One region of the Streptomyces bullii genome, then DNA from elsewhere that is predicted to be linked to it. Evidence: riboswitches for the same ligand, from Rfam matches in the RefSeq annotation. Region 1 holds a riboswitch; each other region holds the start of a gene.

Region 1 (4,950 bases):
GGGCGTGGGGTGTGCCCTTTCCCTCCGACCACCGGGAGCCTCGGTGTACGGAGCGGGCACCGTCGGTAACGCGAGCCGGCCGCGCGCGACGAGTGGGAGGAGGGCTTCGCCACCCACCCCGAGGGTGGCTCGACATCCGTCCCTGGGCGGGTTCGGCCCTGTGTCACGGTGCTCGTCGATGCCGCCGCGGGACGATCGAAGGGGTCGAGCCGGCGCCGCGGCCCGCGGCGCCGGCTGACGCTGAGGAAGCTGTCCTGCCCGCTGCTTCAGCGCCGTCTTGCGAACCGACGGCCGGGGACCCGTGTACTTCAGGTGGTTTCCGGGCCGGAGCCTCAACTGTTGGCCAGGGTGCGGTCCAGGAGGGAGAGCAGGCGGTCCCAGTGGCGCTTCAGCCCGGAGGCGCTGAAAGCGTCGGTGTCGGACATGGTGAAGCCGTGGACGGTGCCGGGATAGATCTCGCAGGTGTGGCCGACACCTGCGGCATCCAAGGCCTGGTTGAGCTCACTGATGACCTCGGGCGACAGGTCGCCTTCCGCGAGGCCCAGGTGGACTTGGGCGGTGAGCTGGGGCACGAGACGGTGTGGGCTGTCGGGCGCGTCGGTGACCACGAAACCGGGGTGGAATCCGGCGACGGCGGCCACCTGGTCGGGGTGCGCCTGCGCGGTGCGCAGCGCCAAGAGGGTGCCGATGCAGTAGCCGGTCACGGCGACCGGCCCGGCGCTGACCTCGGGCTGGGCGGTGAGGAACCTGAGGTAGGCGTCGGCGTCGCGCAGGACGCGTTCGGTGGTCGTGTGCGCCTTGAGCAAGGGCATCAGCTGGGAGACGACCGTGGGGCGGATCTCTTCGCCGATGTGCTCAGGAAGCTCGACCACCGGTGCCGGGCCGTGCCGGTAGTAGAGGTTGGGCACGAGCACGTAGTACCCGTGCCCGGCCAGTTCGCGGGCCATCTCCTCCAGCACGGGCCGCAGGCCGAAGGCGTCCGAGTACAGCAGTACCCCCGGGTGCCGCTCGCCACGGTCGGGGAAGGCGGCGAAAGCGTCGGCCTGCCCGTCAGGGGTGGGAATCTGCAGTGTCTTGGTGGGAATGGCGGATCTTCCTTCCTAAAGTTCGCCCTACTACCGTTAGTGGCACTAACGGTATCGGCGCGAGTGAACGTATATCGTTAGTCGGACTAACGCAATGGGTAGGAGGGGCGGCATGGCCAGAGCCGAAGCCGCGGACATGTCCGACGACAGCGCTCCCAAGACGCCCGACAGGCTGCGTCGACGGGCGAGCCGACTGTTGTCGCAGCTGTCCACACGGTCGGACCGGCTGATCAACGAAGGGCTGATCCGCGCCGACGCCCGCAAGTGGCACTACGCCGTACTCGCCTCACTGCAGGATCACGGGCCCGGCAGTCAAGCAACGCTGAGCAGGCGCACCGGCATCTACCGCAGCGACATGGTCGGCGTGCTCAACGAACTGGCCGAGCGTCACCTCGTCGAGCGGGCGCCGGATCCCGACGACCAGCGCCGCAACATCATCACGATCTCCACCCAGGGCCGCCGTCAACTGCGCCGCCTCGACAAGGTCCTGGACGACCTCCACGACGAACTGCTCGCGCCGCTGAGTCCGGCCGAACGCGACCAGTTCGTGCAGTTGCTCACCCGCTTGCTGGACCACCACACCCCATCTCCCTGACCCCGTGTAGCGGGCATCCGCATCCACGCTGCCCGCAGCGCTTCTGGCGTATCCGACGCAGGCGATGCGCAGATCCACCGAAAGGCCGGCCGCGCCGGAGGAATGCGACGCAGTGCAGGTCAGGGGTAGCGACCTGTCAGTTCGAAGCCACGAGCGGCTGTCCCACGCGTACGTTCCAGCGACCCGCCCGGCCGCTGAGCTCCACCGCCGTCAGCGGGGGGACGTCCGTGCGCCAGAACGCCGTCTCCGGGGCTTCGAGGGCCCGCACCAGCAGCGCCCGTACGAGCTCCGGCTCGACCACGGCCACCGTGCGCCCCTCCGTGCGCGCGGCCGCGTCCAGCCAGGCCGCGGCCCGGTCGCACAGTGCCCGTACCGACTCGCCGCCGTGCGGCGCCGACTCCGGGTCCGACAGCCACCGGGCCAGCGCCTCCGGTTCCCGCGCCCCCACCTCCGCCAGGGTCGCCCCCCGCCAGCGTCCGGCGTCCAGCCCGGCCAGCCGCGGGTCGGCGACGGCGGCGAGGCCGAGTGCGGTGGCCGTCTCGCGGCAGCGCACGGAGGGAGAGGCCCATGCCCGCGCGGACGCCGGGAGGGTGCCTGCGGCTGCCTGGGCCTGCCGCAGTCCGGTGGTGTCGAGTGGGGAGCCGTCGTCGAAGCGGGCCTCCCGCAGGGCCGCCGTGATCGCGGGTGAGATCAACATCACTCGGCTGGTCATCCGTCCACTTCCGGGCTCGAAATCCTTCCTGTGACCGCGCTTTGAGGCCGCATCGGCTCCATCAGGGGCGCTCGCGCGACCACCGTGCGCCCTTGGCCGGATCCGCACCACGCGGTACGGTCTCGTCGACCTTCACGACGGCACGGCGGAAGCCGGTGGGATTCCGGCACGGTCGCGCCACTGTATGCCGGGCACGCACCCTCGGTGCGGGTCCGGTGAGTCAGACCCCCTGCCGTCGTACGTGCACCACCGATTCGGGACGCGAGTTTCCCAGGAGGGGTCCTGCCATGGCGCAGTCCGCCGTCCAGCCGGCCACTACCACCACCCCCGCCAAGCTGCCGCTCGGCGCGATCGCCCCCTGGGCGGTCTTCTTCGGCATCCTCATGCTGGTCCTGCTCTACTTCGTCGGCGCCGAACAGGGCGCCACCTCCCTGCTGGCCGGGGAGGACGTGCACGAGTGGGTGCACGACGCCCGCCACCTGCTCGGCTTCCCCTGCCACTGACGGCGGGAAAGGAATCCACGAGCCCATGAACTCGGCAACCGTCCGCACCCTTCTGGTGCGCGGCATGCTCGCGGGCCTCGCCGCGGGCCTGCTCGCCCTCCTCGTCGCCTACTTCCTCGGCGAACCCCGCGTCGACGCGGCGATCGCCTTCGAGGAGGCACACGCCCACGAGCACGGCGGGGAGGAGATCGTCAGCCGCACGATGCAGTCCACCGCCGGCCTGTCCACCGGTGTCCTCGTCTACGGCGTCGCCTTCGGCGGCATCGCCGCCCTCGCGTACTGCGTGGCGCTCGGCCGGATCGGCGCCTTCGGGCCGCGCGCGAGCGCGCTGCTCCTCGCGGCGGCCGGCCTGGTCGCCGTGTACGTCGTGCCGTTCCTGAAATACCCGGCCAACCCGCCGGCCGTCGGCGACCCCGACACCCTCGACCAGCGCACCGCCCTGTACTTCCTGATGGTGGTGCTGAGCGTGCTGCTGGCCGTGGCCACCGTGATCCTGGGCAGGCGTCTCGCGCCGCGCCTGGGCCACTGGAACGCGACACTCGCCGCCGGGGCGTTCTTCGTCCTCGCCGTCGGTCTCGCCTACGCCTTCCTGCCCGCCTACGACAACGTCCCCTCGGAGTTCCCGGCCACCCTGCTCTGGCAGTTCCGGCTGGCGGCGCTGGCCGTCCAGGCGACCCTGTGGACCGCCTTCGGCCTGATCTTCGGGGCGTTGGCGGAACGGGCGCTCGCGCCCCGGCCCGCCGCACAGGAACCCACGGCGGCACGGGCGACTCCCGTGCCGCACTGATCCCTTCGTCCCGCACCGCTCATCTCGACCCGCCGGCAGGGCCCCCGGACGACCGGGGGCCCTCGCCCCTGTTCGGGCGTCGCTTCGCCATTCCCAATTCCTGAAACAGGTTCTACCGTGTGCGCCGTCAGGACCGCCTGGGCAGCCTGGAGGCGCCGTGCATCTCGACTACACGCCCGCGCAGCAGCGGCTGCGGACGGAACTCCGCGCATACTTCGCCGAGCTGGTGCCCGACGGAGCCTCCGCCCGGCACGCCGACCCGGCCGCCCAGAAGCGGTTCTACCGCGCCACCGTCCGCCGCCTCGGCACGGACGGCTGGCTCGGCGTGGGCTGGCCCGAGGAGTACGGCGGGCGCGGCCTGACGGCGATGGAGCAGTTCATCTTCTTCGACGAGGCCGCCCAGGCCGGCGTCCCGCTGCCGCTGATGGCCCTGAACACCGTCGGCCCCACGATCATGCGGTACGGCACCGAGGAACAAAAGGCGTACTTCCTGCCGAAGATCCTTGCCGGCGAGATCGACTTCGCCATCGGCTACAGCGAGCCGGACGCGGGCACCGACCTGGCATCCCTGCGGACCCGGGCGGTCCGGGACGGCGACACGTACGTCGTCAACGGCCAGAAGATCTGGACCACCAACGGCGACACCGCCGACTGGGTGTGGCTGGCAGTGCGCACCGACCCGGACGCGCCACCGCACAAGGGCATCACCATGCTGCTGGTGCCGACCACGGACCCCGGCTACTCCTGCACCGTCATCCGCACCCTGGCCGGACACGACACGACAGCGAGCTACTACGAGGACGTCCGCGTCCCGGTCGCCCACCGCGTCGGCGCGGAGAACCAGGGCTGGCGGCTGATCACCAACCAGCTCAACCACGAACGCGTCACCCTCGCGGCGCACGGCACCATGGCCGTCCGCGCCCTGCACGACGTCCAGCGCTGGGCGATGGAGACCAAGCTCGCCGACGGCCGCCGCGTCGCCGACCTGCCCTGGGTGCGCCGCCGCCTCGCACAGACCCACGCCCGGCTGGACGCGCTGAAACTCCTCAACTGGCGCATGGTCAGCGCCGTCCAGGACGGCACCCTCACCCCGCAGGACGCCTCCGCCGTCAAGGTGTACGGCTCCGAGGCCCGGCGCGACGCCTACGCCTGGCTCATGGAGGTCGTCGCCGCGCCGGGCACGCTCAAGGAGGGTTCGGCCGGCGCGGTCCTGCACGGCGAACTCGAACGCGGCTACCGCTCGGCGGTCATCTTCACCTTCGGCGGCG
Region 2 (4,950 bases), on a different contig from region 1:
GGCCGCCCCGAGGACACCTCGTGAAGGCCCGCGGCGTGCGGGTTTCGCCCTGCGGGGCGCGGGTAGTCGGGGCTCGTTTCCGGACGGACGGACGGCGGCCGGCCGAGCCCCGCATTCGAGCGAAGGCCCCGCTCCGGGAGTCCGTCGAGAGTGAAGGGCGCGGTGATCGAAGGAGGCGGGTGACCGTGCGGCCCAGGGACGACCCCAGTGGCGCCGCCGGCGGCGACCGGGGTCCACGCCGCGCCAGGGACGACGATCCTGAGGACCGGCGGTCCACCGACCGGGCCCGGGACCCGTGCCAGGACCCGTACGAGGACACCCCGCGCCAGGACCGGTATGCGGACGACCCGTGCCAGGACCCGCACGACGACGTGGACGGGGTGCGGGCCGCCGACGTGATCGCCGATGGCGTGCACGGGGCCACGCCGGCAGAGCTCCCGGGGCGGCTGTGCGCGGCGGCGGTGGAACTGCTGCCGGTGACCGGCGCGAGCGTGTCGCTGCGCAGCGACGGCATGCCCGTCCAGCTCAGCGCGAGCAGCGAGCAGGCCGCGCGCGTGGCGCAGATCCAGGCCACCCTGGGCGACGGACCGTGCCGGCTCGCCCTGGAGACCGGTGCGCCCGTGCTCGCCTGCGATCTGACGCAGGGTCACGACGCCCACCGCTGGCCGGTCTTCGCCCAGCAGGCGACGGCCGCCGGGGTACGGGCGGTGTACGTGATGCCGCTGGGCAACGACGCGGTGTGCGTCGGCACCCTCGACCTCTACCGCGACACCCCCGGCGGGCTGACCGAGCGGCAGCTGCACATCGCCCGGCTCGTCGCCGGGATCATGACGACGGCCCTGATGGCGCTGCCGCACGGCGATGAGCACGAGGCGCAGGGCGGCGAGCCGTGGCTGAGCGGACTGGCCGCCGACCACGACGAGATCTACCAGGCCGTCGGCATGATCATGGCGCAGCTCGGGGTGGGCGCCGACGAGGCGCTCGCACGGCTGCGCGGCGACGCCTTCGCCCGGGGGCGCACGGCACTGGACGTGGCACGTGACGTGGTCGCCCACCGCAAGCGGTTCGACCGCGACTAGTGTCTCGGAGCCCGTCGTCGGTGCCGCCGTGCACCGGCGGCCGTGACCTTCCTAGGCTTGCCGGTCATGGCCATCACCACCCTGCTCTTCGCCCTGGTCGTCCTCCTGGCCCTCATCACCCTCCAGAGCCGGATCGCGCAGGCCGACCGCCGCGCCGCCCGTATCGAGCGCAAGCTCGACCACATCCTCGACCACCTGGGGCTGCGCGAGCACGAGCCGTGGCGGGAGGAGGTCGCGGCGCTCGTGCGGGACGGCAGGAGGACCCGGGCGATCAAGGCGTACCGGGAGGCGACCGGCGCGGGACTGCTGGAGGCGAAGGAGGCCGTCGACCGTCTCGGCTAGCCGGCCCGGCTCAGACCTCCGCCCGCCCCTGCTTCCTGATCTCCGTCAGGCGCTGCGTCCCGAGCTGGACGACCGTCTGCGTGACCTCGGCCGCGAGGTCGCCGTAGCCGCCGTGGGTGAGCGTGATGGCGTTCTCGCCGACGCGGACGGCGGCCAGGTCCATGGTCAGGTGCGCCGGTGCGCCGTCCGAGGTCTGTCCGCTCAGCACCACGCGCAGGGCCTGCCGGGCGTCCCCGGCCTCCGGCAGCGGCAGGTCGGAGACCTGGACGTGCGCCACGCCGCCGCGGGTGGTCGCGGCCGAGAACTCGCCGCACCTGCCGGGCAGTGACGTCAGCCAGGCCAGTGTGCGGTCCACGTCCGCAGGGCGGTGCGCGGCGACCTGGTAGCGCAGTTGGGCCTCGGTGCCGGAGTCGTCGAGCGCGGACGCCGCGCCCGGCCCGGTGGGGGTGCCGAAGAGCTCCTCGGTGTACAGGGCGTCGAGCAGGCGCTGGCAGTCGGCGTCCTCCGTGCTCGCCTTGAGCAGCCCGTCCCGCCAGGTCGCGCCGCCTCGGGTCGGCACCCACGGCTGCCCCAGGTCTGCCTCCGTGATCAGCGCGGCCCGGACCTGGGTTGCGGTGAGGGCGGCGGACTGTTCCGCGGCGGGCCCGGCCGAACTCGACGTGGACGCCGCCGTGCGCCCCGACCCGGGCGCCGTCCGCCCGTCGACGGAACAGGCGGCGGCCCCCAGCAGGACGGTCGCCGACAGCGCGGTGGCGAGGAGGATGCGGGCGGCGGCCGGGGGGTGGGTCATCGGGGGTGCCTCCAGGTGGGGCCGGACGTTTCCCAAGATCGGTACGTGCTCCTACGGCACCACCCCGCGCGGTGGCTTTCCAGCGCGGCGGGCCGTCCGGGTGAGACCGGACCGGCGATGTGATCTTGCGTACCTGTGCGGCGGGCGGCTAGGCACCAGCCGCCTGCCCGGCCTACCGTGGCCGGGCCGTGGTGTTCGGGAAGCCGGTGACGTGCCCTCAGGGGCCCAGTCCGGAGCGGCCCTCGCCACTGTGATCGGGGAGTTCCCGTCCCACGTCCCCCGCGGGACAGTCACTGGCCGTCAGGCCGGGAAGGCGGGCCGGGAACGTACGACCCGTAAGCCAGGAGACCGGCCACGGCATCTCACGAAGTGATCCACGAGGTGCTGGAGCGTGACCGGATGAGCCTGCCCACCCCTGCTTCCTTCCGCTGGCGTCGGGAGGACACCGTCAAGACGGCGGGCCTGATGGCGGCCGTCGCCGCCCTGCACGTCGTCGCGTTCGGCGTGCTGTTCCTGCTCGTCGTCCCCGGGCACTTCGAGGTCGGCGACAAGGCCTTCGGCATCGGTCTCGGCATCACCGCCTACACACTGGGCATGCGCCACGCCTTCGACGCGGACCACATCGCCGCCATCGACAACACCACCCGCAAGCTGATGGCCGACGGCGGCCGCCCGGTGTCCGTGGGCTTCTGGTTCGCGCTCGGCCACTCCAGCGTCGTGGTCCTCCTCGCGCTGCTGATCGCGGGCGGCACCCGGCTCGCGGGCAGCGTCATGGACGAGGACTCCCGCACCCATCAGGTTCTCGGCGTCCTGGGCACGACGGTCTCCGGCTCCTTCCTCTACCTCATCGCCGCCCTCAACCTGGTCGCCCTCGCGGGCATCTGGAAGGTGTTCCGGGCGATGCGGGCGGGGACGTACGACGAGAAGGAGCTGGAAGCCCACCTGGACGCACGCGGGTTCATGAACCGCATCCTGGGCCGTCTCACCAGGTCCATCTCCCGGCCCGGGCAGATGTACCCGCTGGGCTTCCTCTTCGGTCTCGGCTTCGACACCGCCACCGAGGTCACCCTGCTGGTGATGGCGGGCTCCGGCGCGGCGGCGGGCCTGCCCTGGTACGCGATCCTGTGCCTGCCCCTCCTCTTCGCCGCCGGCATGAGCCTGTTCGACACCCTCGACGGCACCTTCATGAACTTCGCCTACCAGTGGGCCTTCTCGAACCCCGTCCGCAAGGTCTTCTACAACCTCACCATCACCGGCCTGTCCATCGCCGTAGCCTTCCTGATCGGCACCATCGAACTCGTGGGCGTCCTGCGCGACAAGCTCGAGCTGCGGGACTCCGTCACCGGCTGGATCGCGGGCCTGGACCTGGACAACGTCGGCTACGTCATCGTCGGGCTGTTCGTGGTGGTGTGGGCGGCGGCGGTGGCGTACTGGAAGCTGGCGAGGGTGGAGGAGCGGTGGGCGGTGCGGCCCGCGGACACCCGCTAGCGGAGGGCCGGCGCGAGGGAATCCCCCGGCAGGGCCGCGGGTTGACGACAGGTGTCCATCCATACGAGGGAGCCGACATGTCCGAGCAGCCCGCCGTGCACGAACTCCGCCTGGTGGTGACGGCGGCCGACTACGACGCCGCGCTGCGCTTCTACCGCGATGTGCTGGGCCTGCCCGAGCGGGGCGCGTTCAGCTCCCCCGGCGGGCGGGTCACGATCCTGGAGGCCGGCCGGGCCACCCTGGAGCTGACGGATCCGCACCACGCCGCCTTCATCGACGACGTCGAGGTCGGGCGGCGCGTGGCCGGGCACGTCCGGGTCGCCTTCCGGGTCGACGACTCCGCCGGCACCACCGCGAAGCTGGCCGCCGCCGGAGCGGAGGTGATCGCCGAGCCGACGCGCACCCCGTGGAACTCGCTGAACTCCCGCCTGGAGGCCCCGGGCGCGCTCCAGCTGACCCTGTTCAGCGAGCTCGGCGACGACACGGACGCCGACTAGGGCCGCCCTAGCCGCCCACGCCTTCGACCGTCGACAGGTACAGCTTCACGTAACGCTCCACGTCCACGTCCAACCCCACGTCCACCAGGGCCTGTTCACGGGTTCCCTCGTGCAGCTCCGACTCGCCGGGGCGCAGGCGCCGGTCGACGATCGTCATGCCGCGGGTCGGGCCCGGGGCCAGGGAGACCTCCACCGGCAGGCGGTGGGTGGTCAGGCCCTCCGGGTCGGCGACCGCGCACACCGCGCCCGCGTCGCCGAGGCCGCCGGCGGTCTCGGCGGGGTCGTCGGGGCGGCTGCCCGGGTGGGCCGGGCGGTGGGCGAGCAGGTCGCCGGCGAGCCGGGCCCCCGGTTCCGCGCTCGCGCGCAGCCGTCGTACGTCCGCCGCCGGGACGACGACCCGCGAGAACACGTCCAGCCCGTACATCGTGATCGGCACCCCGGCGGTGAGCAGGACGGCGGCCGCCTCAGGGTCGTGCCAGACGTTGAACTCCGCGACCGGCGTGGCGTTGCCGACGGCCGCCGCGCCGCCCATGAACACGATCCGTTCGATGTTGCGGGTGATGCCGGGGTGGGTGCGCAGCAGCAGCGCGATGTTGGTCAGGGGCGCGGTGGGGATCAGGGTCACCGGGCGGGGGGAGGCCAGGATCTCGCGGCGCAGCAGCGTCACCGCGTCCACGTCGACGGGGGTGCGGGCGGGCGCGGGCAGGCCGAGGTCGCCCATGCCGTCGTGCCCGTGCACGTGCCGGGCGGACCT
Region 3 (4,950 bases), on a different contig from region 1:
GCGCGCTCAACTCGCCCACCGGCTTGCCCAGCAGCACGACCTGGCTGCTCTGCTCGCCGCCCGGCTTGAGCAGCACGGGATTCATCAGCGCGGTCGGCTCGACACGGCAGGCCTGCGCCTGCATGGCCTGCGCCCGCCCGATCTCGGCGCCCTCACGCGTCACGAACGAGTTGAGGGACATGTTCTGCGCCTTGAAGGGCGCGACCTTGACCCCCTGCCGCACCAGCCAGCGGCAGATCCCCGCGGTGACGACGCTCTTGCCGGCGTCGGAGGTGGTGCCCGCGACGAGAAGACCACCGGTCATGACGTACTCCCCTTCCCCCTGCGGGCCTTTGCCGCAGCCTTGGCCGCCTTCGGCGCCTTGGTCGCCGATGTGGCGAGGAGCCGGGCGGCGGCACCCGCGCCGAGCGCGAGCCAGCCGACGCGCCGGGAGAGCCGTACGGCCCGCTCGATGTCGGCCACGGTCACGGCCCGTCCGTCCGCGTTGAGCACGGGCCGGTGCTCGACCCGCCCGCCGTACGACAGCGTCCCGCCGAGCCGCACCCCGAGCGCGCCCGCGAAGGACGCCTCCACGGGCCCTGCGTTGGGGCTGGGATGCCTGCCCGCGTCGGCCCGCCAGGCCCGCACCGCGCCCCGTGGGTCCGGCCCGGTGACGGTGGCGAGGACGGCGGTCAGGCGTGCTCCCGGCCACCCCGCGAGGTCGTCGAGCCGCGCGGAGGCCCACCCGTAGCGGCGGTACCGGGGCGACTTGTGCCCGACCATGGCGTCCAGTGTGTTGACGGCCCGGAAGCCGAGCAGGCCGGGCACTCCCGCGACAGCCCCCCACACCAGCGCGCCCACGACCGCGTCGGAGGTGTTCTCGGCGACGGACTCGACCACGGCCCGGGCGATCCCGTCGGCGTCCAGGGCCTGCGGGTCCCGCCCGCACAGATGCGGCAGCCGGGCCCGGGCGGCCTCGACGTCACCGGCCTCCAGGGCCCGCCCGATGGTGCGGGCCTCCCGCGCGAGCGACGTCCCGCCGACGACCGACCAGGTGGCGGCGGCGGTCAGGGCGACGGAGACGGCGGGGGAGCGGCGTACGGCCCGTTGCGCCAACCCGCCGAGGGCGACGGCCCCGCCGACGCAGACGGCGGTGTGCAGCGCGCCCCACCCGCGGTGGTCCCGCCACAACGCCCGTTCCACGGCAGCCGCGGCCCGCCCGAACGCGGCGACCGGATGCCCGCGGCGCGGATCGCCGAGGAGCAGGTCACCGAGGAGACCGGCGGCGGCGCCGTACGCGAAGACGCGATCGGCACCCATGGGCTCAGCCGACCGAGGGGCCGGGCAGAGAAGGGGTACGGGACCTCAAACGGCAGCCGAGCATCGCGACATGTCCTCACTCAGGGTGTCCACGCCCTGGTTCGACGAGACCGGCGGTGAGAGTTCCTGGCTCCCGGGGCTCCTCGCCCCGGTGACAGTGGCGGGACCGCGCCGGACTTTCACCGGCTTCCTCTCCTGCCGCCGTACTGGCTCCGGAAGTCCACCACGGCCCACGAACAGCCGTCAACTTGCCGTTGACCTGCGGCTAAGGAGTGTGCTCAGGCCCACACGCGGGCGGTCGGGGATATCACGGCGAGCGCCGCGCACGACAGCGGGGTGCGGGACGGCGATCCGTCCCGCACCCCGCTGTACCGCTGCTGCCGGTCAGGCCACGATCAGGTAGATCCCGTACGCCACGGCCGCCGCGCACGCCGCGAAGCACGCGTACGCCCCGGTGACCGCGAGCGTCGCGGAACCACCCTGCGCGGACGCCCGCTCCCGGCGGGACAGTCCTGTGATGCCGAGGGTGAACAGGCCCACCAGCGCCACGGTGACCACGAGGCTGACACCGAAGACGGAGCCGAGGGCCGCCCAGTCGATCTTCATGCTGCTACTTCCTTACGTACCCGGGTGCGCGGGCTCAGACGGTGGTCGTGGCCGGCGGGGACGCCGGATCGGCGGTGGTGGAGGCCGTGGCGGCCGGGATGGTGGCCGTGAGGTCCTCGGTCACCGTGCCCGCCGGAGGCGGCGTCACGGCGGCGATCGCCGCGGTCACCACGCCGGCCGGCTCCTCCTCGACGTCGTTGACGTTGGTGTGGTCGACGACCTCACGCCGGGAGATCTTCCAGATGGCGGCGCTGGAGGCGACCAGGAAGACGGCCACCAGGGCGGTGCCCCAGTCGCCGAAGCCGGTGACGTACTCGGCGAGCGCGCCGACCAGGGCGGCGGCCGGCAGGGTCAGGCCCCAGGCGACGAACATCCGGGTGGCCGTCGACCAGCGGACGACGCCGCCCTTGCGGCCCAGGCCCGCGCCCATCACCGAGCCGGAGACGGAGTGCGTGGTGGAGAGGGAGAAACCGAGGTGGGAGGAGGCCAGGATGACCGTCGCGGCGCTGGTCTGGGCGGCGAAGCCCTGCTGCGGCTGGAGGTCGGTCAGGCCCTTGCCCATCGTGCGGATGATGCGCCAGCCGCCGAGGTAGGTGCCGAGGGCGATGGCGATGCCCGCGGAGAGGATGACCCACATGGGCGGGTCGGAGTCGGGGGCGACGGTGCCGCCGGCGACCAGGGCCAGGGTGATGACGCCCATCGTCTTCTGCGCGTCGTTGGTGCCGTGGGCCAGGGAGACCAGGCCCGCGGAGGCGATCTGGCCGGCGCGGTAACCCTTCTCGGACGCCTTGCCGTCGGCCTTCTTGCCGAGCGTGTACGTCAGGCGGGTCGCGAACATCGCGGCGAGGCCCGCCACCAGCGGGGCGGCGACCGCCGGGATCAGCACCTTGGTGACCAGGACGTCACCGTGGACCGCTCCGACGCCCGCCGAGGCGATGGTGGCGCCGATCAGACCGCCCATCAGGGCGTGCGAGGAGCTGGAGGGGAGCCCGACCAGCCACGTCAGCAGGTTCCAGAGGATCGCGCCGACCAGTGCGGCGAAGATGACCTCGGGACGGATGCCGGCCTCGTCGACGAGACCCTTGGAGATCGTGTTGGCGACTTCCACGGACAGGAAAGCGCCGACCAGGTTGAGGACGGCGGACATGGCGACGGCGACCTTGGGCCTCATGGCGCCCGTGGAAATGGTCGTGGCCATCGCGTTCGCGGTGTCGTGGAAACCGTTCGTGAAATCGAACGCGAGTGCGGTTACCACCACAATCGCGAGGATCAGCGAGAAGCTTTCCATTTACCCAGGCAATCGTTCGAGGTCATTGGCTGGACGAACGTAGGTAACCAGGGTGAACGGAAGATGAACTGGGGTGGACTTCGGAGTGTCTGTAAGAGGGGGCCGCCGCTCCGCCCGGAACCGCGGCCCTGGCGCCGCACCGGTTACGCCCCCCGGGCGAACTTCTTCAGTCGATCGAGGGACCCGTTGAAGAGATTTTTGTCACCCGGAAGGGTGCCGCCGTTGCCGTACTGCCACAGGGTCCAGGTCGACCAGCCGGCTGGCAGCGCCCCGGGCCGACGCGTCATGGCGGGCGAGCCGAAGGGCGTGGTGGGAGCCGAAGGCGCGGCTGCCGCCGTGCACAGGTTCCGCGAGTGGGTGGTCGTGCAGATGACCGGCCGTCGGCCGGTGAGCCGCCTGACCTCGTCGCTGAACGACTTGATCCAGTCGAGCATTCGCGCCTTGCTCAGGCCGTGGCACTCGTGCCTCTTGTCGTACGGGTCGTACTCGATGTCGAGCGCGGGCGGCAGCGTCCAGCCGTCCGCGGTCCAGCCGCCGCCGTTGTGTACGAAGGGGGCCGGTCGCCTTGACGCAGACGAACCTGGCGCCCGTCGCCCGGGCGTGCTTCCCGTCGACGTTCATCGCAGGCCCGGCTTCCGGCCTGAAGTGCCCCGACCCGGCGGCGCGTCGACGCCCTGCCTGGCAGGATCGCCGCATGGCTGAGCAGCGGTGGGACCAGCGGGACGCGGGGGACGTCCGGGACGGCGCACGGGCCGCGGAGGAACCGCGGCGCAGGAGTGCGCGCGCCGAGGAGGCGCGGGCCTGGGCGGACCTCGTCGCGACGGCCCGCCGGACCGTCTCCGAGCAGCTCGTCGTCGGCACCTCCGGCAACGTCTCCGTACGCGTCGGCGAGACGGTGCTGGTCACGCCCTCGGGCGTGCCGTACGACCGGCTCACGCCGGACGACGTCACCGGCGTCGACCTCGACGGCCGGCAGGTGCTGGGCAGCCTCGTCCCGACCAGCGAGCTCCCCATGCACCTCGCCGTCTACCGCACCACGGGCGCCCACGCCGTCGTCCACACCCACGCCGTGCACGCGACGGCCGTCTCGACGCTGGTGCAGGAGCTCCCGCTGATCCACTACATGGCCGCAGCGCTCGGCGGACCGGTGCGGGTCGCCCCGTACGCGACGTACGGCAGCGACGAGTTGGCCGAGAACATGCTGCGCGCCCTCGACGGCCGCTCCGGCTGCCTCCTGCAGAACCACGGCACCATCACCCACGGCGCCACCCTCGACCAGGCCTACGACCGCACCGCACAGCTGGAGTGGATGTGCCGCCTGTGGCTGACCGCGTCGTCGCTGCCGGGCCGGACGCCGAGCCTGCTGTCGGAGGAGCAGCTGGCGGAGGTGGCGGAGAAGCTGCGCGGGTACGGGCAGCGGGGCTGACGCCGGGGGTGCGCCCCCGCTCCCGACCGAGCCCTCCGCCCACTGGCCGGGCGCGGACAGCACCAGGACACTGGACGGGTGCGCACTGTCAAAGCGACGGCTGCCGCCGTCACCGCCGTGACCGTCGCCGGCGCCGCAGCGGTGGCCGCCGGCCGACTCGCCAGCGACGCCGCCCTCAAGGCGCCTCCGGGTAGGCCCCTGCCCACCGAGCCCCGGCTCACCGTGCACGGCACCGCGGCGGGCCGGGTCAGCCTCACCCGCGATCTGGCCGCCCTGCGGCCCGGCCGGTACGGCCTCGCCGGCGACGGCTCCCACGCGGTCGTCGGCCCCG

Evidence for each region. A riboswitch is a leader RNA that binds a small molecule or an ion and turns the genes downstream of it on or off. The one in region 1 is predicted to bind cobalamin.
Region 2: it holds a riboswitch for cobalamin, as region 1 does, so the genes downstream of both, nicT (Nickel transporter NicT) here and ACFPZJ_RS04925 (CbtB domain-containing protein) in region 1, are expected to answer to the same signal.
Region 3: it holds a riboswitch for cobalamin, as region 1 does, so the genes downstream of both, ACFPZJ_RS23195 (cobalamin biosynthesis protein) here and ACFPZJ_RS04925 (CbtB domain-containing protein) in region 1, are expected to answer to the same signal.

What each region holds. Positions count from the first base shown of each region.
Region 1 covers NZ_JBHSNY010000002.1:158,745-163,694, reverse strand. The annotation lists gene ACFPZJ_RS04940 (dienelactone hydrolase family protein) at 333-1,085, opposite strand; gene ACFPZJ_RS04935 (MarR family winged helix-turn-helix transcriptional regulator) at 1,198-1,680, shown strand; gene ACFPZJ_RS04930 (histidine phosphatase family protein) at 1,817-2,392, opposite strand; cobalamin riboswitch at 2,493-2,643, shown strand; gene ACFPZJ_RS04925 (CbtB domain-containing protein) at 2,680-2,895, shown strand; gene ACFPZJ_RS04920 (CbtA family protein) at 2,921-3,682, shown strand; gene ACFPZJ_RS04915 (acyl-CoA dehydrogenase family protein) at 3,840-4,950, shown strand, end outside.
Region 2 covers NZ_JBHSNY010000003.1:403,080-408,029, forward strand. The annotation lists gene ACFPZJ_RS09745 (GAF and ANTAR domain-containing protein) at 372-1,079, shown strand; gene ACFPZJ_RS09750 (hypothetical protein) at 1,146-1,421, shown strand; gene ACFPZJ_RS09755 (hypothetical protein) at 1,432-2,211, opposite strand; cobalamin riboswitch at 2,384-2,582, shown strand; gene nicT (Nickel transporter NicT) at 2,611-3,699, shown strand; gene ACFPZJ_RS09765 (VOC family protein) at 3,777-4,196, shown strand; gene ACFPZJ_RS09770 (nucleoside hydrolase) at 4,204-4,950, opposite strand, start outside.
Region 3 covers NZ_JBHSNY010000008.1:60,172-65,121, reverse strand. The annotation lists gene ACFPZJ_RS23200 (cobyric acid synthase) at 1-304, opposite strand, end outside; gene ACFPZJ_RS23195 (cobalamin biosynthesis protein) at 301-1,299, opposite strand; cobalamin riboswitch at 1,401-1,539, opposite strand; gene ACFPZJ_RS23190 (hypothetical protein) at 1,684-1,905, opposite strand; gene ACFPZJ_RS23185 (inorganic phosphate transporter) at 1,940-3,193, opposite strand; gene ACFPZJ_RS23180 (GH25 family lysozyme) at 3,337-3,702, opposite strand; gene ACFPZJ_RS23175 (class II aldolase/adducin family protein) at 3,888-4,619, shown strand; gene ACFPZJ_RS23170 (alpha/beta hydrolase) at 4,698-4,950, shown strand, end outside.